Regions from separate parts of the Comamonas sp. w2-DMI genome, predicted to be linked through region 1. Evidence: predicted binding sites of a transcription regulator. Region 1 holds the regulator's gene; the other holds the start of a gene.

Evidence for each region. The regulator FNR, encoded in region 1, switches genes on or off when oxygen is low (the NO sensors DNR and NnrR bind a similar motif). The targets are predictions, from matches to a motif close to TTGATNNNNATCAA.
Region 2: V8Z74_RS00895 (oxygen-binding di-iron domain-containing protein) is a predicted target of FNR. The motif match lies at 7,083-7,096, and genes of this name have one in related genera.

The regions. Positions count from the first base shown of each region.
Region 1 is NZ_JBANEL010000003.1:222,392-238,275, forward strand. It holds gene ccoP (cytochrome-c oxidase, cbb3-type subunit III) at 1-247, shown strand, start outside; gene ccoG (cytochrome c oxidase accessory protein CcoG) at 330-1,772, shown strand; gene V8Z74_RS05535 (FixH family protein) at 1,851-2,156, shown strand; gene V8Z74_RS05540 (hypothetical protein) at 2,388-2,681, shown strand; gene fnr (fumarate/nitrate reduction transcriptional regulator Fnr) at 2,754-3,476, opposite strand; gene hemN (oxygen-independent coproporphyrinogen III oxidase) at 3,724-5,115, shown strand; gene V8Z74_RS05555 (sulfite exporter TauE/SafE family protein) at 5,119-5,829, shown strand; gene V8Z74_RS05560 (cyclic di-GMP phosphodiesterase) at 5,955-7,229, shown strand; gene V8Z74_RS05565 (sensor domain-containing protein) at 7,226-9,739, shown strand; gene V8Z74_RS05570 (cell division protein ZapA) at 10,142-10,531, opposite strand; gene V8Z74_RS05575 (hypothetical protein) at 10,583-10,792, opposite strand; cobalamin riboswitch at 11,004-11,260, shown strand; gene V8Z74_RS05580 (TonB-dependent receptor domain-containing protein) at 11,340-13,256, shown strand; gene V8Z74_RS05585 (cobyrinic acid a,c-diamide synthase CobB) at 13,286-14,680, shown strand; partial or broken gene V8Z74_RS05590 (bifunctional adenosylcobinamide kinase/adenosylcobinamide-phosphate guanylyltransferase) at 14,726-15,293, shown strand; gene V8Z74_RS05595 (ABC transporter substrate-binding protein) at 15,320-15,884, shown strand, end outside.
Region 2 is NZ_JBANEL010000001.1:205,853-221,736, forward strand. It holds gene V8Z74_RS00870 (c-type cytochrome) at 1-378, shown strand, start outside; gene V8Z74_RS00875 (cytochrome c biogenesis protein ResB) at 590-2,767, shown strand; gene ccsB (c-type cytochrome biogenesis protein CcsB) at 2,764-4,110, shown strand; gene msrP (protein-methionine-sulfoxide reductase catalytic subunit MsrP) at 4,345-5,340, shown strand; gene msrQ (protein-methionine-sulfoxide reductase heme-binding subunit MsrQ) at 5,567-6,181, shown strand; gene V8Z74_RS00895 (oxygen-binding di-iron domain-containing protein) at 6,194-7,024, opposite strand; gene lptM (LPS translocon maturation chaperone LptM) at 7,128-7,379, opposite strand; gene cyaY (iron donor protein CyaY) at 7,392-7,730, shown strand; gene V8Z74_RS00910 (penicillin-binding protein 1A) at 7,826-10,150, opposite strand; gene V8Z74_RS00915 (pilus assembly protein PilM) at 10,523-11,599, shown strand; gene V8Z74_RS00920 (PilN domain-containing protein) at 11,596-12,207, shown strand; gene V8Z74_RS00925 (type IV pilus inner membrane component PilO) at 12,207-12,884, shown strand; partial or broken gene V8Z74_RS00930 (pilus assembly protein PilP) at 12,881-13,430, shown strand; gene V8Z74_RS00935 (type IV pilus secretin PilQ) at 13,430-15,556, shown strand; gene V8Z74_RS00940 (shikimate kinase) at 15,676-15,884, shown strand, end outside.

The sequences.
Region 1 (15,884 bases):
CAAGTTCGTGGCCTGTGCCGCCTGCCACGGCATGGACGGCAAGGGCAACCAGGCCATGGGCGCGCCCAACCTGACCGACGACATCTGGCTGCACGGTTACGGCGAAGCCGCAATCATGAACATCGTCAACAACGGCAAGCAAAACGAGATGCCGGCCCAGAAGGAAAAGCTGACCGAAGCGCAGATCGCCGTGCTGGCCTCCTATGTGTGGAGCCTGTCGAACAAGAGCGGTGCTGCCCCGCAGTAAGCTCGTCTGAAAGGCGGTGCCGGCGGCGCCGCCTTTTTTGCGTTTGCATTTTCAGAAATTACAAAAATATTAAGGAACTGCCATGCAACCCGATCACGGCAAACCCCGCAAGGTGATCCCGATCACCCCCGTCGAATCCGAGGGCGGGCTCCACGAAGTGCCGATGTTCGTGTCCGAGCAGAAGGTCTATTCGCGCTCCGTCGCCGGATTTTTCTCGCGCTGGCGCTGGATCATGGTGTTCGCCACCCAGCTGGTCTTCTATGGCCTGCCCTGGCTCGACTGGGGCGAGCGCCAGATGGTGCTGTTCGACCTGGAGGCGCGGCGCTTCTATCTGTTCGGGCTGGTACTGTATCCGCAGGACTTCATCTACCTCGCTGGCCTGCTCATCATCTGCGCGCTGGCGCTGTTCCTGTTCACGGCCGTGGCCGGTCGGCTGTGGTGCGGCTTTTCCTGCCCGCAGACCGTGTACACCGAAATCTTCATGTGGATCGAGCGCAAGGTGGAGGGCGACCGCAGCGCCCGCATGCGCATCGACAAGAGCGGCTGGACCTTCGAGAAACTCTGGAAGAAGTCGCTCAAGCAGCTGCTGTGGATTGCGGTCTCGGCATGGACCGGATTCACCTTTGTCGGCTACTTCGTACCCATCCGCGAACTGGGCATGCAGCTGATGGCGCTGCAGGGCGGCTGGCAGATATTCTGGGTGCTGTTCTATGGCTTCGCGACCTACGGCAATGCCGGCTACATGCGCGAGCAGGTCTGCAAGTACATGTGCCCGTATGCACGCTTCCAGAGCGCCATGTTCGACAAGGACACCATGATCGTGAGCTACGACGCCGCGCGCGGCGAAGCCCGCGGCCCGCGCAGGAAGGGGGCGGATCACCAGGCCGAAGGCCTGGGCGACTGCATCGACTGCAAGCTGTGCGTGCAGGTCTGCCCCGTGGGCATCGATATCCGCAACGGGCTGCAGTACGAATGCATAGGCTGCGGCCTGTGCATCGATGCCTGCAACTCCGTCATGGACAAGATGGAATATCCGCGCGGCCTGATCCGCCTGACCACGCAGAATGCGATTGCGCGCGGCTGGAAGCATGTGCAGACGCTGCGCCGCATCTTCCGTCCGCGGGTACTCGTCTATTCGGCGGTGCTGCTGGCGCTGAGCGCAACCATGATCGCCAGCCTGGCGCTGCGCCAGCCCCTCAAGCTGGACGTGATCCGCGACCGCGCATCGCTCTCACGCATCGTGGCCGGCGGCAAGCTGGAAAATGTCTACCGCCTGCAGATCATGAATGCCACCGAGACCGAGCAGCGTTACCGCATCAGCGCCACGGGGCTGGACGGGCTGGAAGTCACGTCCGAAACCGAAGTTAGCGTCGGCCCGGCCGAGACGCGCGGCATTGCCGCACGACTGCAGATTCCGTATGGCTCCGCCGAACCTGGATCGCACACGGTGTACTTCAACGTGGATGCCGTCAACGCGGGCGCCGGCCGCGTGGCTGAAAAGGCCGTGTTCCTAGTGCCGCGCTGATGGCGCCGCCTGCCCTTGATTGCCATTGTTCCCGGAAGGCATTGCCGCAATGCCTTCCCCCTATCGAAAGAGGTCTTCATGTCCAACACTTCCCGAACCGCCGCGGGAGCTGCCCCTGGCGCCCATCCCGAGGATGGCAAGCCCTGGTGGCGCTTTCCCCATGTCTGGCTGGTCATCGGCGGCCCCGCCGTGGTGGTGGTGGCGGGCTTTGTGACGGCCTATATCGCCTTGCGCGCGCCGGATCCCGTGATCGACCCGGACTACTACCGCCATGGCGTGGAGATCAACAAGCGCCTGAGCGAGGCCGAGAAAAGCCAGGCCCCCGCGCTGACTGGTCGCAACCATGCGCTCACGCCCGCCGGAGACCACCCCACGGACCGCTGAGGCGGGGGCTTCCTCATGAATATGGCAAAAATAAGAGCGGCTTGCGCCTGAAAGCATTGGGCTTCAAAGGAGTTTGCTCTGGAACAGGAGATGAGGCATGTGCCAGCAGCTCCTGTTTTTGATAGCTTTCAGGGTTTCCCGCCTCGGGTAATGCCCGCGGCGGTCTTGCCTGGCGCCCGGGTTGCTGGCCAGAATGCAGCCATCGCATGAGAGCTTTCAGGAGAACAGCCCATGGTCGCTCAGCGCTGGATGTGGATTGCCTGGCCTGCGTTCCTCGCAGCCGCCGTGATGGAAATGCTGGTCTTTGCCTTTGTCGATCCGCTGGAGCTGCATCTGGCGGGCGAGCCGGTCGCCTGGTCGCGCAATGCCGTCTACACGGTGTCCTTCTTCGTGTTCTGGGGCGTGGCCATGTTCTCCAGCCTGCTGACCAGCCTGCTGGGCCGCAGCCTGGCCGAGCTCAACGGCGCCGCGATCGCGCGGCCGGCCCCCATCCGTCTGGCCGAGCACGACTGGCAGCCGGACTGAGCGGTTGCCAGAAGGCCAGGAAAAAAGCCCGCGGCGCAAGCCGGCGGGCTTTTGTTGGACAAACAGGGCCGCTCAGCTCTGGCACTGCTGGCTGTTGACGATGCGCTTCAGGGCCTCGGTATCCAGAATGCGCAGGTGGCGCTGCTTGACTTCCACAATGCCTTCCTCGGCGAACTTGGAGAAAGTGCGGCTCACGGTCTCGAGCTTGAGGCCCAGGTAGCTGCCGATTTCCTCGCGCGTCATGCGCAGCACCAGCTCCGACTTGGAAAAGCCGCGCGCCGACAGGCGCTGCACGAGGTTGAGCACGAAGGCCGCCAGGCGCTCCTCCGCGCGCATGCTGCCCAGCAGCAGCATCACGCCGTGCTCGCGCACGATCTCGCGGCTCATCACCTTGTGCACGTGGTTCTGCAGGGCCGTGACTTCGCGGGATAGTTCCTCCAGCTTGTCGAAGGGCATGATGCAGACCTCGGCATCCTCGAGCGCGACGGCATCACAGGTGTGGTGGTCGTTGACGATGCCATCCAGGCCGATGATCTCGCCGGCCATCTGGAAGCCCGTCACCTGGTCGCGCCCGTCCTCGGTGGCCACGCAGGTCTTGAAGAAGCCGGTGCGGATGGCGTACAGCGACGTGAAGGTCTCACCATTGCGAAACAGCAGGCTGCCGCGCTTGACCTTGCGACGTTTGGCCACGATGGCGTCGATGCGCTGCATCTGCTCGTCATCCAGGCCCATGGGCATGCACAGTTCGCGCAGGTTGCAGTTGGAGCAGGATGCTTTGATGGTCTGAAGGTTCATGGGCAAACGTCGGCGGCAGGGGCGGTGGCCCGTGCCGGCAAGTGACCTCGTCAATGGTAATGAGATGAATCAAATTGTGGCAGCACTTGCCTCGGCATCTCTTGATGTGCGTCAAGGACGGCTTTCTTGCTTTGGCGCACATTGCCGATATTCCGACCCCAATCATGCGCTTGCCATGCCGCTGCTGTCAGTGCCTTTTCCGACTGTACAGCGCTTGCGGGCATGAAACGCATCCTGCCAAGAAAATATGACCGCTGTCACGCCTGAGTTACTGAGCCGCTTTGACATACCCGGGCCGCGCTACACCTCGTTTCCCACGGCCGACCGCTTTGTCGAAGCCTTCGGTACCGAGGACTACATTCTTGCGCTGCAGCAGCGCAAGGCACAAGCGCCGTTCGGCGCCACGCGGGCCCTGCCGCTGTCGCTGTATGTGCATGTCCCGTTCTGCGATTCGCTGTGCTACTACTGCGCCTGCAACAAGATCATCACCAAGCACCACGAGAAGGCCGCCGAATACCTGGACTACCTGGCGCGCGAAGTCGACCTGCACACCCGGCACTGCGGCAGGGGCCAGCCCGTGAGCCAGCTGCACCTGGGCGGAGGCACGCCGACCTTTTTCTCCGACGACGAGCTGCGCCGCTTGATGGAGCTGCTGCGCGGGCACTTCCGCCTGGAGGCCGGCGGAGAGTATTCGATCGAGGTCGATCCGCGCACCGTGAGCAACGAACGCCTGGCCGCGCTCAAGGCACTGGGCTTCAACCGGCTGAGCTTCGGCGTGCAGGACTTCGATCCCGAAGTGCAGCAGGCCGTGCACCGCGTGCAGCCTGCCGAGCAGGTGTTCGCTCTGGTGCAGGAGGCCCGCCGCCTGGGCTTTGCCTCCATCAATGTGGACCTGATCTACGGCCTGCCCAGGCAGTCCTCCGAGTCCTTTGCGCGCACGCTGGAGCAGGTCAACGCGCTGCGCCCCGACCGCATCGCGCTGTATGCCTATGCCCATCTGCCCGAGCGCTTCAAGCCGCAGCGGCGCATCGTCTCCGCCGAGCTGCCGCAGGGCGCGGACAAGATCCGCATGCTGTCGGGCGCCATCGAGGCTTTCATGGGCGCGGGCTATTGCTATGTGGGCATGGACCATTTCGCGCTGCCCGAGGATCCGCTGGCCGTGGCCAAGCGCCAGGGCCGGCTGCACCGCAATTTCCAGGGCTACAGCACCCAGCCCGACTGCGACCTGATCGCACTGGGCGTCTCGGCCATCGGCAAAGTGGGCGCCACCTACAGCCAGAATGCCAAGACGCTGGAAGAGTATTACGACGCCCTCGACAGCGGCCAGCTGCCGGTGGTGCGGGGTCTGGCGCTGTCGCGCGACGATCTGGTGCGCCGTGCGGTCATCATGTCCATCATGTGCCAGGGCGCCGTGCTGTTCGAGCCCATGGAGCAGGCCTGGCTGCTCAATTTCCGCGAGTACTTCGCTGCGGAGATGCAGGCCCTCAAGGAGATGGAGGGCAACGGCCTGGTGGAACTCGGCGAGGAGGGCTTCCAGGTCACCGCGCTGGGCTGGTTCTTCGTGCGCGCAGTAGCCATGCTGTTCGACCGATATTTGCAGGCCGACCGGAACAGGGCGCGATTTTCGAGGATCATCTAGCGCATGCTGCTATCGCTGGTCTGGACCGCTTTGATCATGGGGCTCGTGGGTGGGCCCCATTGTCTTGTCATGTGCGCTGCGCCTTGCAGCGTGGTGACCCGCGGCCAAGCCGCGCACGAGGCGCCGGTGCGCGTCCACGGCCGGCGCAGCCGGCGCTGGCTGCGCGCAGGCCTGTTCCATGCAGGCCGGGTGGCCGGCTATGCGACGCTGGGCGCCGCAGCCGCCATTGCCATGGAGAGCCTGTCCTGGCTGACCAGCCAGACCACGGCGCTGCAGCCTTTCTGGACCCTGCTCCACGTGGCGATGATGGGCTGGGGCCTGGCCATGATGGTGCAGGCGCGCCAGCCGGCCTGGCTGGAGAATGCCGGCCGCGCCGCTTGGCGCCGCGTACAGCCCTGGGTGTCCGCGCCCAGCGGCAGCCTGGCCGCCGGCTATCTCTGGGCGCTCATGCCCTGCGGCCTGCTGTATTCGGCCGTGCTGGTGGCGGCGCTCAGCGGCGGCGCTTGGCAGGGCGCGCTGTCCATGGCGGCGTTTGCCGTCGGCGGCGGGCTTTGGCTGGTGGGCGGTCCGCTGGCGTGGCGCCTGGGCCAAAAGCGCCTCAACGCCGTCCGTACCCAATGGGGCACCCGCCTGGCCGGCCTCATGCTCGTGGGCGTCGCAATTTGGGCTTTGTGGATGGATTTGGTCTACAGACCCAGCCTTTGGTGCCGATAGACAGGATGTGACGCTGTTGGAGTCACAGGTTCTGTGCGTGGCTTGTGGGCGAAAGTGCGCGCGATATTGCGCAAGCAGGTTGCAGAACTCAGCATAATGCAACGTCTTCTTCTGTATGGGTGTGTGTGAATCATTCGGTAGTTATTGATATCGGGCAGGTCCGGGTCGGCATGTATGTCCAGTTGGACGTAGGCTGGCTGGTCCATCCCTTTCTGGTCAATAACTTCAAGATCACGTCCCAGAAGCAGATCCAGGCGCTCAAAGGTCTGGGCCTGCAATCGGTACGCTACGTGCCCAGCAAGAGCGATGTCGCCAGCCTGCCGGCCGGGCCGGCCCAGCCCGAGGTTCCTGCGCCCGAGCCTGCTGAGGCCAGCGCGCCTGCAGCCGAAGCCAAGCGCTCGGTGGATGCGTGGCGTTACCGGATCCGCTCCTGCGAGCAGCGCTTTGTGCAGGTATGCAGCGACTACGAATTGCTGGAGCGCACTGCGCAGCCGTCGCCCGCGCAGGCACGGGTGGTGAGCGAGGAGCTGGTCGACAGCTGCCTGGCCGAAATCGATCAGGCCAAGGACGTGGTGCTGCACCTGCTGTCCGAGCAGATTCCCGATGCGGCCGGATCGCATTCGGTCAATGTGAGCGTGCTGTCGCTGCTGCTGGGGCGAACCCTGGGCATGGCCGGCCAACCGCTCAGGAACCTGGGGCTGGCGGCCCTGCTGCATGATGTGGGCAAGCAGGTGCATCCGCCGGCCTGGGGCATCCATGGAATGAACGTGCACCAGCGCGCGGAGGGAAGTGCCGAGCGCGTGCGCTACGAGATGCACGTGGGCGAATCGGTGGCGATCACGGAGCGTATGGCACTGCCTGCCGATGTCTCCCATATCATTGCCCAGCACCATGAATGGGCGGACGGCACGGGATTCCCGCTGCGCCTGGTGGCGGCCGACCTGGAACGCAGCGGCCAGATCCTGTGCCTGGTCAACGGCTACGACCGCCTGTGCAACCCGCTGGATACCAGCGCGGCGCTGACGCCCCATGAAATCCTGGCCCTGCTCTACAGCCAGTACCGGGAGAAATTCCTGCCCGAGGTGCTGACGGCTTTTGTGCGCATGATGGGTGTCTATCCGCCGGGATCGCTCATAGAACTCAACGACGGCCGGTTCGGCCTGGTCACGTCGGTCAACTCCGCCTATCCGCTCAAGCCTTCCATCATGGTCCATGATCCGGGAGCCGTCGACGGGCCGCTGCTGCTGCTGGAGCTGCAAGCGTCGCCGCAGCTGGGCATACGGCGCGGGCTCAATCCTTCGCGCCTGCCGCGCAAGGTGCTGGATGCGCTGCTGCCGCGCCAGCGGATCTGCTATTACTTCGAAAAAGGCTCGGGCGTGGGCCCGGCGAAGACCCTATGACGATGCAGCGACTGAACGTCATCCAGCCTTCGATGGCCTATGCCATGCTCGATGCCCTGCAGGAAGCCTTGTGGCTGCTGGATGCGCGGCAGCTCACCGTGGTGTATGCGAATGCGGCCAGCCAGTCGCTGACGGGCTTCGATGCCGTCCAGATCCGAGGCCAGCCCGTGCAGGTGCTGGCAGGCACGCCGTTGCAGCAGGCATTCTGGAGCGATCCACTCAACTGGCAGGCCGGCGCGCCGTTTCTTACGCAGATACGCCGGGCCGATGGCCAGCTGATTCCCGTGGAGATGAAGGTCTCGCCGCTGACGGCGCAAGCCGATGGCGTGCTGGTGCTGAGCATGCTGGACCGGCGCGAGCAGGCCCAGCACGAAGCCGAGCTGGAAAGCCTGCTGTCCGAACTGCGCGCTACGCTGGAATCCGCCGCGGACGGCATGCTGGTCTGCACGCTGGAGGGCAGCATACGGGCCTTCAACCACCGCTTTGCCGACCTGTGGCAGCTGCCGATCTCCTTTCTGACCCAGGGCGACGATGCAGCCATCCTGGCCCATATGACGGCCCAGGTCGTCAATGGCGAGACGGAGTTCCGCAACCTGATCACGGCGCCCGAGCAGGCCATGATCGAAACCTCCGACGTGCTGGAGCTGGTCAACGGCACCGTGGTGGAGCGCCGCTCGGTGCCCCAGCTGTGCCGCGGCGTGCCGACCGGGCGCATCTATTCATTCAGGGACATCACCGATGCGGCGCAATCCGCGGCCGACTTGCGGCTGGCGGCGCGCGTGTTCGAGTCCAGCCTGGACGGCATCTTCATTGCCGATGCCGTCCACCGGATCGTGCGCACCAATCCCGCCTGCGTGCGCCTGCTGCAGGGCGTGCAGGCACAGGGCCAGACCGTGGCGGCATTGTTCGAATCGGACACCGGGCCCGTGGAAGCGCTGGGCGAATGGGCCCGTGCCAGATGGGAGCAGGGCGGCTTCTGGGAAGGCAATCTGTGGCTGAAGCTGGCCGACGGCCGGCGCTGCGCCGTCTGGCTGTCATGGGTGGCGCTGCGCGATGCGAGCGACGAAATCGTGCAGAGCATAGGCTTCATGCGCGACATGACGCAGCAGTACATGGACCAGCAGCGCATCGAGCAACTGGCCTATAGCGATCCGCTGACCGACCTGCCCAACCGGCTGGCCCTGTCCATGCGTGTCGAGGCTGCCATTGCCGAAGCCCGCATGACGGGCTCGGTGCTCAGCATCCTGTTCGTGGACCTGGACCGCTTCAAGATCATCAACGATTCGCTGGGCCACGAGTTCGGCGACCGCGTGCTCAGGCTGGTGGCCCAGCGCCTGAGTGCCCTCATGCGGGCCGAGGACATGCTGTGCCGCCTGGGCGGCGACGAGTTCGTGATTTGCCTGCAGGGCTGCGACGCGGAGCGGGCCGCGGCCGTGGCCGAGCGCATTCTGCGCGAGATGCAGCAGCCGTTCATGCTGGACGGCCTGGGCTTTTCCGTGCAGTGCAGCATCGGCGTGGCGCAGTTCCCCACCGACGGCCTGACGCTGGACGAGCTGATCCGCCAGGCAGATATCGCCATGTACCGGGTCAAGGAGCGCGGGCGCGGCAATTTCAGTTTCTACCAGCCGCAGATGAGCGCAGGCCTGCTGTCGCGCATGAAGCTGGAACATGCCATGCGCCAGGCGCTGGACAAGGGTCACATGGCGATCTACTACCAGCCGCAGGTGCATATCGAGACCGACCGCATCGTGGCGGCCGAAGCCCTGATGCGCTGGACCGACCCGGAATTCGGCGTGGTGTCGCCGGCCGTCTTCATTCCGCTGGCCGAGGAGTCGGGCTATATCGTGACGCTGGGAGCCTGGGTGCTCGAGCAATCGGTGCAGGAGGCGGCGCGCTGGTACTTCCAGGGCACGCCGCTCAAGGTCTCGGTCAATGTCTCGGCGCTGGAATTCAGGCAGCCCGACTTCGTCGAGCGCCTGCTGCAGGTCCTTCAGCGCAACGCGCTGCCGGCCCAGTGGCTGGAGCTGGAGCTGACGGAGAGCATTCTGCTGACCGATGCCCAGGAGATGGCGCTGCGCGTGCGGCAGATCGCCGAACTGGGCGTGGGCCTGGTGATCGACGACTTCGGTACGGGCTACTCCAGCATGGCCTATCTCAAGAAGCTGCCTATCTCCAAGATCAAGGTCGACCAGAGCTTTGTGCGCGGCCTGCCCGAGGATGAGGAAGATCGCGCCATCGTCGCGGCCGTCATCAGCATCGGCCAGGCGCTGGGCGTGGAAGTCGTGGCCGAAGGGGTGGAAACCGGCGAGCAGTGCGCGGCCATCTACAACATGCGGGGCAGCTATTTCCAGGGCTATCTGTGCGCGCCGGCGCTGCCGCCCGAGCAACTGCTGCAGCGCCTGAAGGCGCAGCATGAGCAGGGGGTGGGGGCCGTGGCCTACAGCCAGTCCCTGGAGTTGTCCATGGACGCGAATGCCGACGGCGCCGGAATGGCCGGGTCGCGTCAGTAGCGCAACAGCGCTCCGTGGCGCAGATGCATGAAAAAACCCGATGTGCGTTCGCACACCGGGTTGGAATGGGTGTCTGCAAGTATTCCACCGGACCGTCATCCTGAACCGGGGGTTCAGGGGGGCAAGGGCAGCCTGACGTTGGGTTCATCTGACGCGAGACGATCACGCTCACCAGGCAATGTACCAAGCCCGAGCTCAATGAGCATTGGTTCAAGGAAATATAAAGTCCGGCAGGCTTGCAGACGATGCCTATTTTAAAGCCTGTGCCGGCCGCTTCTCGGCTTTGCACCCATTTTTCCGCAGTGCTTTCAGTTTTTCACAAAACATGAACGGATAATCTGCCGGTTCGGGCAGGGCGTCTGCCTGGGCGCCCTGGCTGCTTGTCACTGCATCGCGCGAGGCCTACAGCAGCTTGGCGTCGCTTTCCAGTGCCTGGTCCAGGCGCAGCACCAGCTGCTCGGCCAGCGCCTGCTGGCGCTGTTGCTCGGCCAGGGCTTCGGGCGAGATCTCGGGCACCTGCGGTGCAGGCTGCTCTTCCTGGGCCATGGCCTGCATCTCCGCGTGGGCAGCCGCCATCTGGGCATGCTGGATGTCGCGGTCCAGCACATCGAAGGCCATGTTGAGCGCGGCCAGGACGGCGACGCGCTCGCGCGAGCGCACCTTGCCGCTGTCGCGGATGCGGGTCATGGCTTCATCCACGCGGCGCACGGCTTCCAGCACGCGCTCTTCTTGGCCATCGGGGCAGGTCAGCACATAGCTTTGCTGCAGGATCTGCACTTCAATCTGCTTCATGGGCGTTGGTGGCGGTGTCTGTGGCGATTGGGAGTGGGGAAGGTGACGGCGTCACTCCCCCTGGTTGGCGGGCAGGCGTTCGATCAGCGCATCCACGCGCGCGCGGGCCGCTTGCAGCCGCGAGCGCAGGGAATCGCGCTCCTGAGCCAGGGCGGCCACTTGTTCGGTGAGCAGCGCGTTGGTGCGCTGCAGTTCATCGTGGCGAACCAGCAAACGCTCTACGCGCTCCGCAATGAGATCGAGGGAGGACTGGTGGGTCATAGACTCTGCCATTGTAGGTCTTGCTGTCGGTAAGTATCCGATCAATTGATGCAGGAGTGGCGCACCTGTGCGAGGTGCAAGAGCACGGCACTTGGTTATTCGTGCGTGCTCTCCCAAAATCGTAGCGCGCTGCGCAAGTTCCATCTGGATAAAGGGCATTTTTAACGTAAATATTCGTCACACCGTTGACGGGCAGGGCGCTCCCGCCTCGCTACAATGCGCGGCTGTTGGTGCTCGGGGCTGCTTTTCTGCGGCTCCAGTTCAACGGGAAGCAGGGAGGTGATGGCCGCGGTACGCGGCCCGCCGTGCCTGCGCTGCCCCCGCAACGGTCAGCGAATGGATGGCAAAGCCGGCTCTACCGGCCGGCCCGTCCCCTTTTCCATCACGGCCACTGGCGCATGGCGCTGGGAAGGCCTGCAAAAGGACGATTCGCCCAGCCCGGATACCGGCCAACACCGTGGATGCATCCAGCCGCCCCGGCCATGCATCTGTTTTCCCTATTTGCCAGCGGGGAAGCTGGCACGGGTATTCCCATTTGTTGCTTTCAATGAGTCTGCAATCCTTGCCCGAGTGCGCGACCGCTGCACAGGCGGCCCCGGCTGCGCGCGCCCCTGCTGCTTTTTTCTTCCGTCCCTCCCTGCTGGCCGCTGCGGCGGCCTGCCTGGCTGCACCCGCGGTCTTGGCCCAGGGTGCCCAGGTGGTGGCGCTGACCGATACGGCTTCCATGGCCGAGACGGTGGTGACGGCCAACCGCATCGAGCAGCCCCTGTCCGATCTGGTGGCCGATATGTCCATCGTGGACCGCGAGACCATGGAAACCAGCGGCGCGGCCGGCGTGGCCGATGTGCTCTCGCGCCTGCCGGGCGTGCAGATGGTGCGCAACGGCGGCCCCGGCGCCTCCACCAGCCTCTATCTGCGCGGCGCGGACAACCGCTTCACGGCCGTCTATGTCGACGGCGTGCGCGTCGACTCCCAGTCCACGGGCGGCGCTTCGTGGCAGGCCATTCCGCTCGAAGCCATCGACCGCATCGAGGTGCTGCGCGGCCCCGCGGCGGCGGTGTACGGCTCGGATGCCATCGGCGGCGTGGTGCAGATCTTCACCAGGAAAGGCGAGGGCAAGCCCAGGCCCTATATCGGCATGGGCTGGGGCAGCCGCGGCACGGTCACGGCACAGACCGGCATCAGCGGTGGCCAGAACGGCTGGGACTACAGCCTGGGGGCATCGCACGCCGGCAGCAACGGCTTCAACGCACGCACCATCGCCACGGCCAACCCGGATGCGGACGGCTATCGCAACAACGCCTTCAACGCCCGCATCGGCTACCAGATCGCGCAGGGCCAGCGGATCGAGGCCACGGCGCTGGAGAGCTACATGAATTCCGGCTATGACGTCAGCAAGGCCGACGACCGCAGCATCAGCAAGATGCAGGCCCTGGGCCTGAACTGGCAGGCCCAGTGGAGCGATATCTACAGCACCCGGCTGCAATACACGCAATCGCGCGACTACTACGAGACCCGGCCCTCTCCTTACAAGACCGACACGCGCCTGCACAACTACCTGTTCCAGAACACCTGGAAGCTGGGTGCCCAGACGCTGACGGCCGCATTGGAGCGCCGCGAGGACAAGCTGGTCAATGGCGATATCGACCGCACGCGTTTCCAGAACGCGCTGTCGCTGGGCTATGGCCTGCATGTCGGCAAGCACACGCTGCAGCTCAACGCCCGCCATGACCGCGACAGCGAGTTCGGCGGCCACACCACGGGCAGCGCGGCCTACGGCTACGAGTTCCTGCCCCACTGGCGTGCCACGGCGTCCGCCGGCACGGCCTTCCGCGCACCCACGCTGTACCAGCGCTTCAGCATGTATGGCGACTCCGCGCTGCAACCCGAAAAAGGCCGCAACGTGGAGCTGGGCCTGAAGTGGGGCAAGGGCAGCGACAGCTTCTCGGCCACGGTCTACCGCAACAATGTGACCAACCTCATCAACTGGGCGGGCGGTACCGGCACCTGCGTAGGCAACGACGGCAGCCCCTTCGGCGGCTGCTATGCCAACGTGGGCAGGGCGCGCTACGAGGGCATCACGCTGGCCGGCACCACCAGGATGGGCCAGGTGAACCTGCAGGCCTCGGTCGATTTCCAGAATCCGCGCGATCTTGACACTGGCAAGCAACTGGCGCGCCGCGCCAAGCGCTATGCCAGCCTGTCCGCCGACACCATGGTGATGGGCTGGACGCTGGGCGCGCAGATGCAGGCCGCGGCCAGCCGTTTTGACGATGCGGCCAACAGGAACGTGCTGGGCGGCTACACCCTGTGGCATCTGACCGCGCAAAAGCAGCTGACCCGCGACTGGAGCCTGGTGGCGCGCATCAACAACCTCACCGACAAGCACTACGAGCTGGCGCGTACCTATGCCACGGAAGGGCGTAGCGGCTATGTCGGCGTGAAGTGGATGCCGGCCAACTAAGCGGTAGAGACCGGATGAGTGCTGCGCCCATGATGCAAACAACGCCTGCCGTGCGGCAATGCCCGGCGCTGCTGATCGCCTCCACGGCCTCGGGCCAGGGCAAGACCACGCTGACCGCGGCCCTGGCGCGGCTGCACAGCCGCCAGGGCCGCAAGGTGCGCGTGTTCAAGTGCGGGCCGGACTTTCTCGACCCCTACTGGCACGAGCTGGCCAGCGGCGCGCCCGTGCATTCGGTCGATCTGTGGATGACAGGCGAGGCCGATATCCATGCGCGGCTGCAGGCGGCGGCGCAGGAGGCCGACCTGATCCTGGTGGAGGGTGTGATGGGTCTGTTCGACGGCAGCCCCAGCGCGGCCGATCTGGCCCGCCTGCTGGGCCTGCCGGTGCTGGCCGTGGTCGATGCCTCGGCCATGGCGCGCACCTTCGGCGCCGTGGCCTACGGCCTGCAGCACTACCAGCCCGGCCTGCGCTGGGCCGGGCTGGTGGCCAACCGCGTGGCCAGCAGCCACCATGCCGATCTGCTGCGGCAAGGGCTGCGCGACCCTCAGGCCTGGCAGGGTGCTCTGGAGGGCATCACCCTGGAAGGCCCGCAGAAAAAGGCGGCCTTGCTGCCGGAGCGCCATCTGGGGCTGGTGGCCGCGCACGAACTGGGCGACGCCCTGCAGCGCCTGGACGCCGCAGCCGATGCCCTGGCCCGCACTCCGCTGGGCCAGCGGCCATGGAAGGCCGATGCGGGGCAGGCCAGCTGGCAGGACTGGGCGGTCGACCTTGCCTTGCCGTCGCAGGCTGCGGAGCAGCCGCCGGCCATCGCGCCCTGGCTGGCGGGCCGCACCATTGCGGTGGCGCGCGATGCGGCCTTTGCCTTTATCTACCCGGCCAACCTGGACTGCCTGCGCGCCATGGGCGCGCGCCTGGCATTTTTCTCGCCGCTGGCAGGCGACAGGCTTCCGTCCTGCGATGCGCTGTGGCTGCCGGGCGGCTACCCGGAGTTGCATGCTCCTGCATTGCAGGCCAACACCGGCTTGCGCGCGGATCTGGCCCAGCATATCGGTGCAGGCAGGCCGGTGTGGGCCGAGTGCGGCGGCATGCTGGCCCTGTGCGAATCCGTGACGGACACGGCGGGCCATACCCAGCGCCTGTGGGGCCTGCTGCCAGGGCAGGTGCATATGCAAAGCCGCCTTGCGGGCCTGGGCATGCAGCAGCTGGAGCTGCCCGGCGGGGTTCTGCGCGGGCATACTTTCCACTACAGCCGCCTGGAAACCGCAATGCAGCAGACAGGGCGCAGCAGCCGGCCCGGTGCCGCCGTGCAGGCCGACCGCGGCGAGGCCCTGTACCGGCACGGCAGCGTGCAAGCCAGCTATTTCCATGCCTGGTTTGCATCCTGCCCGCGTGCCGTTGCGCGCCTGCTGGGCGCAGCGGCCTGAGAATCCGTAGCCAACATGAATCAGCCGTCCTCATCATCAATCTCCATGCCGCGGACCGAACTCATCGTGGGCGGCCAGAAAAGCGGCAAGTCGCGCCGTGCCGAGCTGCTGGCCCGCGACTGGCTGGCCGGCGCTGCCGGCCGCGAAGCCGCCCTGGTGGCCACCGGCCAGGCCTGGGATGCGGAAATGCATGCGCGCATTGCCCGCCACCAGCGCGACCGGGCCGAGCGCGTGCCGGGCATGGCCACCATCGAGGAGCCGCGCGACCTGGCGGCCGTGCTGGCCGTGCACAGCGCGCCGCACCGCCTGCTGGTCGTCGACTGCCTGACGCTGTGGCTGACCAACTGGCTGATGCCGGCCATGAAGGAGCATGAGCAAAAAAAAGCCTCCAGTGCAGTCCTGGAAAGCGCAGGATGCTCTTTTTCTGAAAGCGCTTTCGCAGGCGCCGGGCCCGGTGATACTGGTCAGCAACGAGATCGGCCTGGGCGTGATTCCGCTGGGCGCCGACGTGCGTGCCTTTGTCGATGCGCTGGGCACGTTGAACCAGCAGGTGGCAGCGGCCTGCGACCGCGTGACTTTGATGGCTGCAGGCCTGCCTTTGCAACTGAAATGAAGAAATCCGTATACAGCCGCTGGTGGATGCGCGGTGCTGCGGCACTGGCCCTGTGTGGTCTGGCGGCTTCGGCTGCGGCCGTGCCGCTGGTGGCGCCCCAGGCCGTTACCGACGACCGGGGCCGGACCATCGAGCTGCCCCGCAACCCGCAGCGCATCGTGAGCCTGCTGCCTTCGCTGACCGAAAGCGTCTGCGCGCTGCAGATGTGCGACCGTCTCGTGGGCGTGGACCGCTATTCGAACTGGCCCGCATCGGTGCGCAAGCTGCCGGTGCTGGGCGGCGGCATAGATCCCAACATCGAGGCCGTGGTGGCCATGAAGCCCGACGTGGTGCTGCTGTCGCGCGCGGCCCGCGTGGCAGACCGCCTGGAGGCGCTGGGCCTCCAGGTCGTTGTGGTCGAGGTCAATTCGCAGCAGGGTGTGCACAAGGCTCTGGCGCGGCTGGCGCGCCTGCTGGGCGTGCCCGAGGCCGAGGCGGAAAAGGTCTGGCGCGAGATCAATGCCGGCGTGGATGCGGCTGCGCAGTCCGTGCCCGCGTCGGCGAAAAACGCCCGCGTCTATTTCGAGGTCAACCGCGGGCCGTATGCGGCCG
Region 2 (15,884 bases), on a different contig from region 1:
GATCCGGTCATGAAGGGCATGGCCGCCACGCTCAGCGATGCCGACATGCAGAATGTCTCGGCCTGGCTGCATGCCCAGAAGCCCAAGAATGGCTTTTCCAAAGACAAAGATCTTGTGACCCTGGGTGAACGTATCTACCGCGGCGGCATCCAGGACCGCAATATCGCGGCCTGCGCGGGCTGCCACAGCCCCAACGGCGCAGGCATACCCGCCCAGTATCCGCGCCTGGCGGGCCAGCATGCGGACTACACCGTCAAGACCCTGGCGGCATTCCGCGACGGCACGCGCGCCAATAGCATTCCCATGGCCCAGGTTGCTGCCAAGCTCAACGACCGTGAAATCAAGGCCGTGGCAGACTATATTGCTGGCTTGCGTTAAAGCTTTCGTTCATTGGAGAAGTGTCCTGGGGTAAACCCCGGGGAACTTTCACGGCTTCAACATCCCAAAGTCAGGCGGGCCCATCGCGCAAGCAGAGGGCCCGCCTTTTTTTGCCGCCGGGCCGCCCAAGGCCAAGGCGGCCTCTCGGGCGGCGGCCACACGCCAGGGGGAACGCGGGGCATTTTTTCATTCGGGCATTTTTCGGTCGTTCATGTCAGACATCCCTTTCCGCGAACGCGACTCCTCCCGCTCACCGTCCGTGCGCGCGACCATGGAGCTGCTGGCGTCCATGCGTTTTGCGATTTCGCTGCTCACGGTGATCTGCATTGCATCGGTGATCGGCACCGTGCTCAAGCAGCACGAGCCGCTGGCCAATTATGTGAACCAGTTCGGTCCCTTCTGGGCCCAACTGTTCCTCGCGCTCAAGCTCAACGCGGTCTACAGCGCCTGGTGGTTTCTGCTGATCCTGGCCTTCCTGGTGGTCAGCACGTCGCTGTGCGTGGCGCGCCACGCGCCCAAATACCTGGCTGACATCCGCACCTACAAGGAAAACATCCGCGAGCAAAGCCTCAAGGCCTTCCACCACCGCGCCGAAGGCGATGTGCCGGGCAGCACGGAAGAGGCGGCCCGGCGCCTGGGCCAGCAACTGGCCTCGGGCGGCTGGAAGGTGAAGCTGCAGCAGCGCGACACGGCCGCCGGTCCGGGCACGGGCTGGATGCTGGCTGCCAAGGCCGGTGCGGTCAACAAGCTCGGCTATATCGCGGCGCACTGCGCCATCATCCTGATCTGCCTGGGCGGTCTGTTCGACGGCGACCTGATCGTGCGCGCCCAGATGCTGCTGGGCGGCAAGACGCCGTATACCGGCGGCGGCATGATCTCGGACGTGGCGCCCGAGCACCGCCTGTCGCCGCGCAACCCCACCTTCCGGGGCAACCTCATGGTGTCCGAAGGCACGCAGTCGGGCACGGCCATCCTGAGCCAGTCCGACGGCATCCTGCTGCAGGAACTGCCGTTTTCGGTGGAGCTCAAGAAATTCATCGTGGAGTACTACTCCACGGGCATGCCCAAGCTGTTTGCCAGCGACATCGTGATCCACGACCGCGAGACCGGCGAGAAGCTGGAAAAGCGCGTGGAGGTCAACCATCCGGCCAGCTACAAGGGCGTGGAGATCTACCAGTCCAGCTTCGACGACGGCGGCTCCACCGTCAAGCTGCATGCCGTGCCGCTGGACAGCGCGGAAAAGGCCTTCGATGTCGAAGGCATGATCGGCAGCTCCACGGTCTTCACCAAGCAAGGCGCCGATGGCCGCCAGGACAAGGTCACCCTGGAATTCACGGGCCTGCGCACCATCAACGTGGAGAACTTCGGCGACAACAACAGCCAGGGCGCCGATGTGCGCAAGGTCAACCTCAAGCAGTCCATCGAGGACCGGCTGGGGGCGGCCCACAAGACCAATGGCAAAAAGGATTTGCGCAACATCGGCCCCAGCGTGAGCTACAAGCTGCGCGACGCGGCCGGCCAGGCGCGCGAATTCCAGAATTACATGCTGCCCGTGGACATGGGCGACGGCCAGCCGGTCTTCCTGCTGGGCCTGCGCGAGAACCAGGCCGACCCGATGCGCTATCTGCGCATCCCCGCCGATCCCGAAGGCACGCTGGACACCTTCATGCGCCTGCGCACCGCCATGCAGGATCCCGCCATGGGCGAGAAGGCCGCGCGCGCCTATGTGAAGAAGGCCGTGGATGCTTCCCGGCCCGAGCTGGCCGAACCGCTGACGCAGTCGGCGCTCAAGGCGCTGGAGCTGTTCGCGGGCAAGGGCGAGGGCCAGCGCAAGGGCCCGAACGGCAAGCTGCTGGGCGGGTTGCAGGCGCTGTCGGATTTCATGGAGTCCAACGTGCCCGAGGCCGAGCGCGAGCGTGCCGGCGAAGTGCTGGTGCGCATCCTCAACGGCGTGCTGTTCGAGCTGGCGCAGCAGGTGCGCGAGCAGGCGGGCCACAAGCCCCTGGACGCCAGCGAAAAGACGCAGGCCTTCATGACCCAGGCGGTGTTCTCGCTCAGCGATGCCCAGTTCTATCCCGTGCCGCTGGTGTTCATGCTGCAGGACTTCAAGCAGGTGCAGGCCAGCGTGTTCCAGGTGGCGCGAGCCCCTGGCAAGAACGTGGTGTATCTGGGCTGCGCCTTGCTGATCATCGGCGTGTTCGCCATGCTGTACGTGCGTGACCGGCGCCTGTGGATCTGGCTGACGCCGCGCGATGGCGGCTGCCACGCCAGCATGGCCCTGTCCACCAACCGCAAGACCCTGGACGGCGACCGCGAGTTCGGCATGCTGGCCGACAAGCTGATCGGGGCCAAGCCCATGGAAAAGAAGACATCCGGAGGTTCGGTATGAACACCGTCACGACAAGAACGAACACGACCCTGACTCTGAACGAAGGCTATTTCGCGCGCCGCAACTGGTTGGACTGGCTGTTCGCGGTCGTGGTGGCCGTGGGCCTGGGCTATGCGCTGCAGCGCTACGCGGCCTATATGGACGTGTACGAGAAAGGCATTTTGCTGGCCTCCATCCCCTGCATGATCTGGCTGGGCTGGTTCTGGCGCCCCTTGCGCGCGCTGATGCTGGGGGTGGCCGTGATGGCGCTGCTGGCCATCGGCCTGTACCAGGGGCCGGAGGGAGCCGATCTGGCGCGCTCGGAAACCGTGTTCGGCCTCAAGTACTTTCTGTCCAGCCAGTCCGCCATCCTGTGGATGAGCGTGGTGTTCTTCATCAGCACCGTGTTCTACTGGATCGGCATGTTCGCCAAGGGCGAAAGCTCCACCATGTCGCTGCTGGGATCGCGCCTGGTCTGGCTGGCCGTCACCATGGCCCTGATCGGCACCATGGTGCGCTGGTACGAGAGCTACGTGATGGGGCCGGACATCGGCCACATTCCCGTCAGCAACCTCTATGAGGTGTTCGTGCTGTTTTGCTGGATGACGGCCATCTTCTACCTGTACTTCGAGGAGCACTACGGGACGCGTGCGCTCGGCGGCTTCGTGATGCTGGTGGTCAGCGCGGCCGTGGGCTTTCTGCTGTGGTACACGGTGGAGCGCCAGGCCTACGAGATCCAGCCGCTGGTGCCGGCGCTCAAGAGCTGGTGGATGAAGCTGCACGTGCCGGCCAACTTCATCGGCTACGGCACTTTCGCCCTGTCGGCCATGGTGGCCTTTGCCTACCTGATCAAGCAGCAGGCCGGCGAAACCCGCTGGTACAAGCTCGCGCCGCTGTGGCTGCTGGGCGTGGTGCTGTGCTTCGAGCCCATCGTGTTCCGCCAGGGGGCCGCCGACAAGGGCAGCAGCTACTGGATGGTGTATTTCGGCATCTCGGCGCTGATCGTGGCCGGCATTCTGCTGGGCCGCAAGCGCATCGCCACCCGCCTGCCGTCCTTCGAGGTGCTGGACGACCTGATGTACAAGGCCATTGCCGTGGGCTTTGCCTTCTTCACCATCGCCACGGTGCTGGGCGCGCTGTGGGCTGCCGAGGCCTGGGGCGGCTACTGGAGCTGGGACCCCAAGGAAACCTGGGCGCTCATCGTCTGGCTCAACTACGCGGCCTGGCTGCACATGCGCCTCATGAAGGGGCTGCGCGGCACGGTGTCGGCCTGGTGGGCGCTGGCCGGCCTGGTGGTGACGACCTTTGCCTTCCTGGGCGTGAACATGTTCCTCTCGGGCCTGCACAGCTACGGCGAACTGTAAGACGCAGGTTGCTTCCAAAAAAGGAGCTGCTGGCGCCTCCACTTCATGGATATCGAGGTGAAATCCCTTCGATATCATGAATTGGAAAGCGCAGGCAGCTCCTTTTTTCATATTGCCGGGCGTTGCCAAGGAACTTTGCCGGCCCGGCCGCTGTCTGAAGCTGCAGCGGCTTCGTCGTTTCATGCCATGCCGGCATGATGGCGGGCTTCCCCACCTCATCCACGGAGTTGCGCAATGCTGATACGTGACCACAGCCAGGGCTTTCAACATCGTCTGAGCAGCGAGATCACGCCGCAATCCGTATACCAGCAGCGCCGCGCGCTGCTGCAGGCCATGGCGGGCGGCGCGGCCGGTGCCGTGCTGGCCGGCTGGGCCGCCCGCGATGCCATGGCGGCCACCGAGCGGCCCGGCAAGCTGGCGGCCCTGGTCGGCGCACCGAGCAAGGTGGCGGGCGCCGTGAGCATGGAGCGAACGACCAGCTACGCCGATGCCACGAGCTACAACAACTACTACGAGTTCGGCCTGGACAAGAGCGACCCGGCCCGCCATGCGCACACGCTCAAGCCCCGGCCCTGGACCGTCAAGGTCGAAGGGCTGGTGCAGCACCCCCAGACCCTCGATATCGATGCGCTGCTCAAGCTGGCGCCGCAGGAGGAGCGCATCTACCGGCTGCGCTGCGTGGAGGGCTGGTCCATGGTGATTCCGTGGATAGGCTATTCGCTCTCCGAACTGCTCAGGAAGGTGCAGCCGTTGGGCAGCGCCAAGTACGTGGAGTTCGTCACCCTGGCCGACAAGGCGCAGATGCCCGGCCTGGACAGCCGCGTGCTGGACTGGCCGTATACCGAAGGCCTGCGCCTGGACGAAGCCATGCATCCGCTCACGCTGCTGGCCTTCGGCATGTACGGCGAGGTGCTGCCCAACCAGAACGGCGCGCCGCTGCGGCTGGTGGTGCCGTGGAAATACGGCTTCAAGAGCGCCAAGAGCCTCGTGGCCATACGCCTGACCGACAAGGAGCCTGGAACGGCCTGGAACAAGGCTGCTCGCAACGAGTACGGCTTCTATTCCAACGTGAATCCCGATGTGCCGCATCCGCGCTGGAGCCAGGCCACGGAACGGCGCATCGGCGAGGACGGCCTGTTCGCCAAAAAGCGCAAGACGCTGCTGTTCAATGGCTATGGCGACCAGGTGGCGCAGCTCTACGCGGGCATGGATCTGAAGAAGTTCTACTGATGCGGGCCTTAGAACTGCTCATGATCTCTACGCAGCCGCGTTGGCAACGCTCCAGCCCTTCGGGACAGTGGCTTCGCGGCCGCCCGGGTGACGGGCAGTCTGCGGCGTTGCAAGTCCTCGCAATAGCGCTGCGGCTATTGCTGCGGTGTTGCGAGCGGGGGGCCTTTCCCTTGCATCCCATCCCGCAAAGCCGCTGTCGCGGCGCGAGGAGATCATGAGCGCGTTCTTGCAAAAGCAGCTGCTGCGGCCCTGGGTCAAGCCGCTGCTGTTCGTGCTGTGCCTGCTGCCTTTTGCCTGGCTGCTCAATGGCGCCGTGGCCAATACGCTGGGCGCGAACCCTGCGGAAGCGCTGCTGCGCAAAACCGGGGACTGGACCTTACGCTTTCTGTGCATCGTCCTGGCCGTCACGCCGCTGCGCCAGTTCTTCGGCCTGCCGGTGCTGGCGCGTTTTAGGCGCATGCTCGGTCTGTACGTGTTCTTCTATGCCTGCCTGCACCTGCTGTGCTATGCCTGGTTCGACATGGGGCTGGAGTGGGACGATATCGTGGCCGACATTCCCAAGCGGCCCTTCATCCTCGTGGGCTTTCTGACCTGGCTGCTGCTCACGGTGCTGGCCGCGACCTCTCCCAAGTTCGTGCTCAAGGCCCTGGGCGGCAGGCGCTGGCAGTGGCTGCACCGCGCCGTCTATGGGGTCGTGCCGCTGGCGTTGCTGCACTTTTTCTGGATGCGTGCGGGCAAGAACAATTTTGCCGAGGTGGCGCTCTATGCGGCCATCCTCGGCCTGCTGATGCTGTGGCGTGTCTGGCAGGCGATGCGCCCGGCCCGGGCAAGGCCGGCCTGACCGGCCGCACGCTTAGGCGCCGGCCACGGCCCGCAGCGGCGGCCGCACCTGGCGCGTGGCAGGATCGATCTGGGCGGTGGGCAACTGGTAGGCGCGCTGGTCGAACAGGTCGATGCCGCACTGCAGGCCTTCGAGCCAGTTGAACAGGTCGGCTATGGCCTGCTGGCCCATGATGGGCGCCCCGTGCTGGGGGACGATCATGTCGATCGGCAGCTGGCGCGCCATCTGTACCCACAGCCGCAGGATCTTGTTGGAGACCATGTAGCGCCGGTGAAAGCCTTCCATGCGCGCGATATGCGGCATCAGGTCGGTGACCGGGCGCTGCGCTTGGGCTCCGGTGGTGAGCGACACGCCCAGGTCGCCCGTGAAAAGGATGCGGCTGACGGGGTCGTAGAAGTGGAAATTGCCCTCGGCATGCAGGAAATGGGCCGGCAGCAGCAGCAGTTCGCTGTTGCCCAGCGGCAGCCGGCCGCCGGCATCGGGCACGCCGATGACGCGGTTCTCCGTCTTGCCCACTTTGGTGAAGTGCGGTGCGAAGCGCTCCCAGATGCGCGAGATGACGAGCTGGGCCTGGGTGGAAGTCATCCAGCGGTCCAGCGAGGCGATGATGTCCGGGTCCGCGTGCGAGGCGATCAGGTAGGCGAGCTTTTGCGGCGGAAAGTGGCGCGACATGCCCATGAACAGCTCGTTGAACGCGAGGTTGCCGCCCGGGTCGATGATGGCGCCCATGCCATGGTCCACGATCAGGAACTGGTTGGCCTGGATGGCCTGACCGTCTTCCTCGATCAGGTCGGTGAACATCAGGCAGATGTGGTGCTTATCGCGGTAGAGCTCTATGGGCATGGCGGGTTTGCCAAAGGACAAGATGCCCGCACTCTAGGGGGCAAACCCGCAGACGGCATTGACCTGCATCAACCGGCGCACACCGCGCCGGCGGCAGCCGCGATCAGGGCTTGGCCGGGGCGTCGGCATCGGCCGGCATATCTGCCGGTGTATCGTCCTGGGGCATCTGCTGGGTCGCGGGGGCAGGCTTGCGGGAGATGCCGAGCGACTCGGGCAGCGTTGCACGGTCGCGGGCCGCCGGATCGGTGGGCAGGAACAGCGGGCCCTTCTGCCCGCAGCCGGCCAGCAGGGCCAGGGACGCCGCACAGGCCGCAAGGGCAATGCTCCTGACTAGAATTTGAGGGGCTTTCAACATGTGCGAATTGTAATGACTGACCTTGAATACCTGGACCGCGCGGAGCAGCTGCTTTTGGCTGTGGAGCAATGCTGCGACCGCATCAACGACGAAACCGATGCCGACATCGATGCCCAGCGCGTGGGCGGCATGGTGACCCTGGTGTTTGGCAACCGCAGCCAGATTGTGATCAATCAGCAAAAGCCTTTGCACGAGATCTGGCTGGCGGCCCGGGCCGGCGGCTTCCATTACCGTTTCGATGTCGCGCAGAATGCCTGGGTGGACACCAAGGGCGCCGGCGAGTTCTTTGCCAACCTGAGCAGCTATGCCACGGAGCAATCCGGCCTGAAGCTCGAATTCAAGGCGCTCTGACTCCGCTGCCAGCCGTGGGCGGCGTGGGAGTCTGGCCGGAAAATGAAAAAGCCTGCTCGCAGGGAGCAGGCTTTCTTGCATCTGGCTGTCCGTGATCAGTTGCGGAACAGGTCCAGGATGCGGCTGCGTTCCTCGGCCGGCGGCGGCGGAGTGGCTCCGGCGGCCGCATTGGTGTCGCTGCCTTCCATGCCCAGGCTGGTGACGCCGCCGTTGCGGGCATTTTCCTCGTAGTACCAATCGCCGCCCATGCTGACCACGCCGGGCGGAACGGGCATCTCGGCCACCGGCACGCCCTTGAGCGCATGCTGCATGAAGCTGATCCAGATCGGCAGGCTCAGGCCGCCGCCGGTTTCGCGCGAGCCCAGGTTGCGCGGCGTGTCGTAGCCGATCCAGGATACGGCCGCCAGCGTGGGCTGGAAGCCGGCAAACCAGGCATCCACGGAGTCATTGGTCGTGCCCGTCTTGCCGTAGAGGTCGGGACGCTTGAGCGTGGCCTGGGCGCGCGCCGCGGTGCCCACGCGGGCCACGTCGTTGAGCAGCGTGTCCATGACGAAGGCGTTGCGCGCCGGGATGGCCTGGGGCAGGTCATTGACCGGCGGGGGCGTGAACTCGGAAAGAATGCGCCCCTTGTGGTCCACGACCTTGGCGATCAGCCAGGGGTTGACGCGGTGGCCGCCATTGGCGAATACCGAGTAGCCGGCAGCCATCTGCAAGGGCGTCACGGAGCCGGCGCCCAGGGCCATGGTCAGATAGGCCGGCTGCTTGGAGGCCTCGAAGCCGAAGCGCGTGGCCCATTCCTGTCCCTGCTTGGGCCCGACGGCCTGCAGCAGGCGGATGGAGATCATGTTCTTGGACTTGTTCAGGCCCGTGCGCATGGTCATGGGGCCGTCATAGCGGCCGTCGTAGTTCTTGGGCTCCCAGGGCTGGCCCCCGGTGACCGACGAGCCGAAGAAGATCGGCGCGTCGTTGATCATGGTGGCCGGCGAGAAGCCCTTTTCCAGCGCTGCCGAGTAGATGAACGGCTTGAAGCTGGAGCCCGGCTGGCGCCAGGCCTGGGTGACGTGGTTGAACTTGTTCTTTTCGAAGTCGAAGCCGCCGACCAGCGCACGGATGGCGCCGGTCTGCGGCACCATGGCGACGAAGGCGCCTTCCACCTCGGGCAGCTGGGTGATCTCCCATGTGCCCTTGGGCGTCTTGACCGCACGGATGATGGCGCCGGGGCGGATCTTGATGTTGGGCGGGGCCTTGGGGCTCAGGCCCGACTCGGCCGGCTTGAGGCCTTCGCCCGTGATCTCGAAATGTTCGCCGTCGGCGCGCGCGGCGATGATCCTGCGGGGCGAGGCATCGAGCACCACGGCTGCGATCACGTCGCCGTTGTCGGGATGGTTGGCCAGCGCATCGTCGATGGCGTCTTCGAGTTCCTGCGGGTTGGTGGGCAGGGCGATGAACTTTTCCGGGCCGCGGTACTTCTGGCGGCGCTCGTAATTCATGATGCCGCTGCGCAGCGCGTTGTAGGCGGCTTCCTGTTCGCCGGCATTGAGCGTGGTGTAGACGTTCAGGCCGCGCGTATAGGCTTCGTTGCCGTACTGGGCAAAGATCAGCTGGCGCGCCATTTCGGCCACGTATTCGGCATGCACGCGGGTGCTGTTGCTGGCGGTGCGGATCTTGAGCGGCTCTTCACGCGCCTGCCTGGCCTGCTCGGCCGTGATGAAGCCGTTTTCCTCCATGCGGTCGATGATGTAGAGCTGGCGCACGCGCGCGCGCTTGGGATTGCTGATCGGGTTGTAGGCCGAAGGGGCCTTGGGCAGGCCGGCCAGCATGGCGGCCTCGGCCACCGTGATGTCCTTGAGCGGGTGGCCGAAGTAGGCTTCGCAGGCCGCGGCAAAGCCATAGGCGCGGTTGCCCAGGTAGATCTGGTTCATGTAGATCTCGAGGATCTGGTTCTTGGTCAGCAGGTGCTCGAGCTTGAACGTCAGCAGAATCTCGTAGATCTTGCGCGTGAAGGTCTTTTCGGAAGACAGGTACACATTGCGCGCCACCTGCATGGTGATGGTCGAGGCGCCCTGGCTCTTGACCCGGCCCAGGTTGGCAATGGCCGCACGCAGCATGCCCTTGTAGTCCACGCCGCCATGCTCGAAGAAGCGGGTGTCCTCGATGGCCAGCACCGCGTTGGTCATGACCTTGGGAATGTCCTGGATCGGTGTCAGCGTGCGGCGCTCTTCCCCGAATTCGCCCAGCAGCGCGCCTTCGCTCGAGTAGATGCGCAGCGGCAGCTTGGGCCGGTAGTCCGCGAGTTCGGACACATCGGGCAGATTGGGATAGGCCATGGCCAGGGCGACAGCCACCGTGAGCACCAGGGCCAGGGCTGCGGCAACGGCAATGCCGGCCAGCCAGAGGATGGCGCGGGGAAACCAGTGCATACGCTTCTTGGAGGTGGGCTGAGGCCTGGAGGCTTGGGGAGCGGAGTTGTCTGATGGCGGCATTTCGCAGTCTGTACAAGGGGTGTCGCATTATAGAAATGCGCCCTTTTCGATGCGTGCGCTGGGTTGACTGGCAGCTCCGGCATCTACGGGAAAGCTGGCCATCCTAGGCCGAACCCTATGCAATGCATGCAAAAGTGACATTTCAGTTGTTGCATTTGACAGGGCGCAAGACTGTCTTTTTTTTGACCACGGTACCGAGAAAACGCCCTTTATTCAATGCATTGACGCCTATGGCTTGCTGATAGCATGCTGCCCTAGTGTGAGGTTTTGTTTCTATATTTACAAGTAAAAAGAGGGGGGAGCATCTCTATGGATGTGAGCTCTTTGTTCAGTCGCCAGCCGGCTCCGCTGCTTGGCATCGACATCAGTTCCTCCAGCGTGAAGCTGGTGGAGCTGGCCAAGAACAAATCCGGTGAGGTGCAGCTGGAGCGCTGCGCCATCGAGCCTTTGGAAAAAGGCTGGATCACCGATGGCAATATCGAGAAATTCGACGAAGTGGCCGAAGCCGTGCGCCGGGTGGTCAAGAAAAGCGGCACGCGCACCAAGAATGTGGCCATGGCGCTGCCTGCGTCGGCCGTGATCACCAAGAAGATCGCGCTTCCCTCTGGAATGACCGAGCAGGAGCTGGAAGTCCAGGTGGAATCGGAGGCCAACCAGTACATTCCGTTCTCGCTGGACGAGGTCAGCCTGGATTTCTGTGTCATCGGCCCTTCCACCAGTTCGCCCGGCGATGTGGATGTGCTGATCGCGGCTTCGCGCCGGGAAAAGGTGCAGGATCGCCAGGGCTTGGCGGAAGCCGCGGGGCTCAAGCCCGTGGTGATCGATATCGAGCCCCATGCATCGCGCATGGCCGCGTCGCGCCTGATCCGGCGCCTGCCCGGGGAAGGCCGGGATGCGGTGGTGGCGCTGTTCGAAGTCGGCGCCATGACCACCAGCATGCAGGTGATGCGCAATGACGAGGTGCTGTATGACCGCGACCAGGCGTTCGGCGGCGCCCAGCTGACGCAGCTGATTGCCCGGCAATACGGCTTTTCCTCCGAGGAGGCAGAAGCCAAGAAACGCAGCGGCGACCTGCCGGACGACTACCCTTCCGCCGTACTCAAGCCTTTCGTGCAGAGCCTGACGCAGGAAGTGGCGCGCGCATTGCAGTTCTTCTTCACGAGCACGCCATACAACCGTGTCGATCACATTCTGATGGCGGGAGGCTCGGCCTCCCTGCCGGGACTTGTCGAAGCGGTGAGCCAGCAGTCGGGATTTGCGTGCAGCCTGGTCAATCCTTTTGACGGCATGGAGATCGGCAGCGGCGTGCGCCTGAAGAAGATGGCGCGCGAGGCGCCGTCCTATCTCACCTCCTGCGGCCTGGCGATGCGGAGGTTCGTAGCGTGATCCTGATCAATCTGTTGCCTCACCGGGAGGCTGCGAAAAAGCGCCGCAAGGAAGCTTTTCACATCAACCTGTTCCTTTCCGCGCTGGCCGGCCTGCTGATTGCAGCGCTGGTCTACTGGTATTTCCAGACCATGATTGAAAACCAGCAGGCCCGGAACGAGGTGCTGCGCTCCGAGATCAAGGTGCTGGAAGCGCAGATCAAGGAGATTGCCGGCCTGGAAGGGGAAATTGCTGCGCTGCGGGCCAGGCAGAAGGCCGTGGAAGACCTGCAGTCGGACCGCAATCTGCCGGTCCACATGCTCAACGAACTGGTCAAGCAGCTGCCCGACGGCGTCTACATCACCAGCATCAAGCAGGAGGGGCTGGTGGTCACCATGCAGGGCACGGCCCAGTCCAACGAGCGCATTTCGGAAGTGCTGCGCAATCTGTCCGAAGGAACGCCCTGGTTCTCCAAGCCGGAGCTTCAGGAAATCGTGGCCAAGACCGTGGACGTGACGGCCAAGGAAAAGCGCAGGGCGGCGGCATTCACCTTGCGCGTCAATCTGACGCGCGCCAGCGATGCAGAGAAAAACCTGGCAGCGGCCAACTCTTCCGTGAAGGCGAAATGATGGCCAAGAAGAAGTCATTGAACCTTGATTTCTCTGCGCTGCAGGAAAAGATGCAGCGCCAGTTCAGGAACCTCGATCCGAATGATCCGTCGGTCTGGCCTGCGCTGCCCAAATCGCTGCTCTATATCGCTGTGGCGGTCGCCGTGGCGGCGCTGCTGTGGTTTGCGATGCTCAAGGACTATCAGGAAGAGCTGGAGCAGGAGCAGAACACCGAGGTGAGCCTGCGCCAGGATTTCCAGACCAAGCTGACCAAGGCGGTGAGCCTGGACGCCCTGAAAAAGCAGCGCGAGCAGGTGGAGCAGTATGTGACCCAGCTGGAAAAGCAGTTGCCCAGCAAGGCCGAGATGGCCGCGCTGCTGTCCGATATCAACCAGGCCGGCCTGGGCCGCAGCCTGCAGTTCGAGGTATTCCGCCCGGGCTCGATGGTGACCAAGGAGTATTACGCCGAGCTGCCGATCGCCTTGAAGGTGACGGGCCGCTACCACGATATCGGCGCCTTCGCGTCCGATGTGGCGTTCCTCTCCCGGATCGTGACCTTGAACAATGTATCCATCGTGCCCAGTGCCAAGGACGGCGACATCCTGACCATGGATGCCACTGCCCGCACGTTCCGCTACCTGGATGCGGATGAAATACAGGCGCAGCGTGCGGCGGCAGCCGGAAAGGGCAAGAAATGAAGCGATTGCCTTTTGCGTGGGTGACGGCAATGGCGGGCTGCCTGCTGCTGGCAGGCTGCCTTTCCTCGGAAGAGGATGAGCTGCGCTCCTGGATGGCGCAGGAACGGGCCAATGCCAAGCCCCGGGTCACGCCGCTGGAGGAGCCCAAGCCCTTCAAGCCCCAGGCCTATACCGAAGGCGCAGGCATGGATCCGTTCAATCCGTTCAAGCTGCTGCAGGTGCTCAGGCGCGAATCGGCGCAGTCCAACGCCAACACCAGCCTGATCGCGCCGGAGCTCAGCCGCCGCAAGGAGCCCCTGGAGGCGGAGCCGCTGGATGCGATGACGATGGTGGGTAGCCTGGACAAGAAAGGCGTCCCCACGGCCCTGATCAAGGTGGGAAATCTGCTGTACCAGGTCCGCACGGGCAATTACCTGGGGCAGAACTACGGAAAAATCGTCCGGATCTCCGAAAACTCCGTCCAGCTGAGGGAAATCGTGCAGGACGGCGGGGGGGGACTGGATTGAAAGAACAAGTACTTTGGAGTTGCAGGAGGGAAAGAAATGATGGGTGCAAACCATGGCATTCTTGCCAGGGCCCGCTGGGGCCTGGCCCTCGGCGGCTTGTTGCTGAGTTCGCTGGCCTGGGCTCAGGCCCGCATTGAATCGGTGTCGGGCTCCCTGCAATCGGGAACCGAGGTCATCCGTGTCGATTTTTCCGAACCTCTGGCTGCAGACCCCACGGGATTTGTCGTCCAGTCGCCGGCCCGCATCGCACTGGATTTTCCCGGTGTCACGAACGGCACCGGCAAATCCGTGGTCGACTTCAACCACGGCAATCTGCGCTCCGCGAATATCGTGGAAGCCTCGGGGCGCTCGCGCATTGTCCTGAACCTCAAAACTGCAGCCACCTACCGGACCGAGCGGCAGGGCAAGGCCCTGCTGATACTGCTGGATCCAGCCGCTGCGGCGGCTCCGTCCGGCAATACGGCGGCATCCAAGATCTTTGAAAGCAAATCCGCATCCAGCGATGTGGCTCCGATCCGTGACGTGGACTTCCGCCGCGGCAGCGACGGTTCGGGCCGAGTCGTCATCGGACTGAGCAACAGCCAGGTGGGCGTCGATCTGCGCCAGGAGGGCAAGGGACTGGTCGTGGACTTCCTGCGCAGCTCCCTCCCGGAGAACCTGCGCCGAAAGCTGGATGTGGCCGATTTCGGCACGCCGGTACAGGCCATTTCGACCACCCAGCAGGGCGACCGTGTGCGCATGCGAGTGGATGCCGTCGGGGACTGGGAACACAGCGCCTACCAGAGCGACAACCAGTTCGTGCTCGAGATCCGCCAGAAGAAGGTGGACACCAGCAAGCTGACCCAGGGGCCCGGATACAGCGGCGAAAAGCTTTCGCTGAATTTCCAGAATATCGAGGTCCGCGCCCTGCTGCAGGTGATTGCGGATTTCACCAACTTCAATATCGTCACTTCCGACACGGTCACGGGGGCGTTGACGCTGCGGCTCAAGGATGTGCCCTGGGACCAGGCGCTGCAGATCATCATGGATGCCAAGGGCCTGGGAATGCGCAAGTCGGGCTCCGTGCTGTGGATTGCGCCCAAGGATGAAATCGATGCCCGCACCAAGCGCGACTATGAAGCGGCGATGGAAATCCAGAAGCTGGAGCCCTTGCGCACCCAGGGTTTCCAGCTGAACTATGCCAAGGCCGCCGATATCCTGCAGCAGCTCACCACTTCGAGCGGCGGGGGCGGTACGGCAGGGCAGAGTGCTCGCTTTCTCTCCCAGCGCGGGTCGGCCATTGCCGAACCCCGCACGAACCAGCTGTTCGTCACCGATACGGGTACCAAGCTGGAGGAACTGAAAGCCTTGCTGGCGACGCTGGATGTGCCGGTGCGCCAGGTGATGATCGAGGCACGCATCGTGGAAGCCCGTGACAGTTTTGGTAAATCGTTGGGGGTGCGGCTTGGCGGTGGAGCCCTTAACTCCAGGAATCAGATTTCCACCGGCATCGTCAACCGAAAGGAATTCAAGGTTGACCAAACAACAGGCATGGTCACCAATACATTTGAGACGGATTTCAGCAAGAATTTTGTCAATCTGCCGGCCAGTGTGCCTGGCGTGGCTTCGGTTGGACAGCTTGCGTTCAGTGTATTCAACAGCACGGCAACACGCTTTCTTTCGCTGGAGCTTTCCGCCATGGAGGCGGATGGCGAAGGTAAGGTCGTTTCCAACCCGCGCCTGGTCACGGCCGACCAGAACAAGGCTCTGATCGAACAGGGTACGGAGTACCCCTATTCGGTGACGGCTCCCAACGGCGCCACCACGATCTCCTTCAAGAAGGCCGTGCTCAAGCTTGAAGTGACGCCGCAGATCACGCCCGAGGGCGACATCATTCTCGATCTGGACGTGAACAAGGACAGCCGGGGCGAGACCACGACCCAGGGCGTGGCCATCGATACCAAGCACATCAAGACCCAGGTGCTGGTCGAGAACGGCGGCACCGTGGTGATCGGCGGCATCTTCGAGATGGAAGAAACCAACCAGGTCAACAAGGTGCCCATGCTGGGCGACATTCCCGTGCTGGGCCATCTGTTCAAGAACAACACCAAGGCGTCCACCAAGCGCGAAATGCTGGTGTTCATCACGCCGAAAATGCTCAACCAGCTGCGTACGGCCAACAACTGACACCGTTTCTTTCATGGCGGTAGGGTCTGCATGAACTTCATGCAGACCCTTTTTGCATCTGCAACGTGAGAAGATTGGCGTTCTTTGGCGAGACGGGCGGCAGCTGCAAGGTTTGGGCGATGACACAGGTGTTTGAGAAACATATTTCCCTGGTGGGGCTTCCGGGTTCGGGCAAGACCACGATCGGGCGTTATCTGGCAAGGCGCTGGTCGATGGGCTATGTCGACGTGGACGTCGCCATCGAGGAGCAGATCGGCTGCGCCATTCGCGATTTCTTTGCCACCGAGGGCGAGGAACGCTTTCGCGAAGTGGAAGCGGAAGTGCTGGC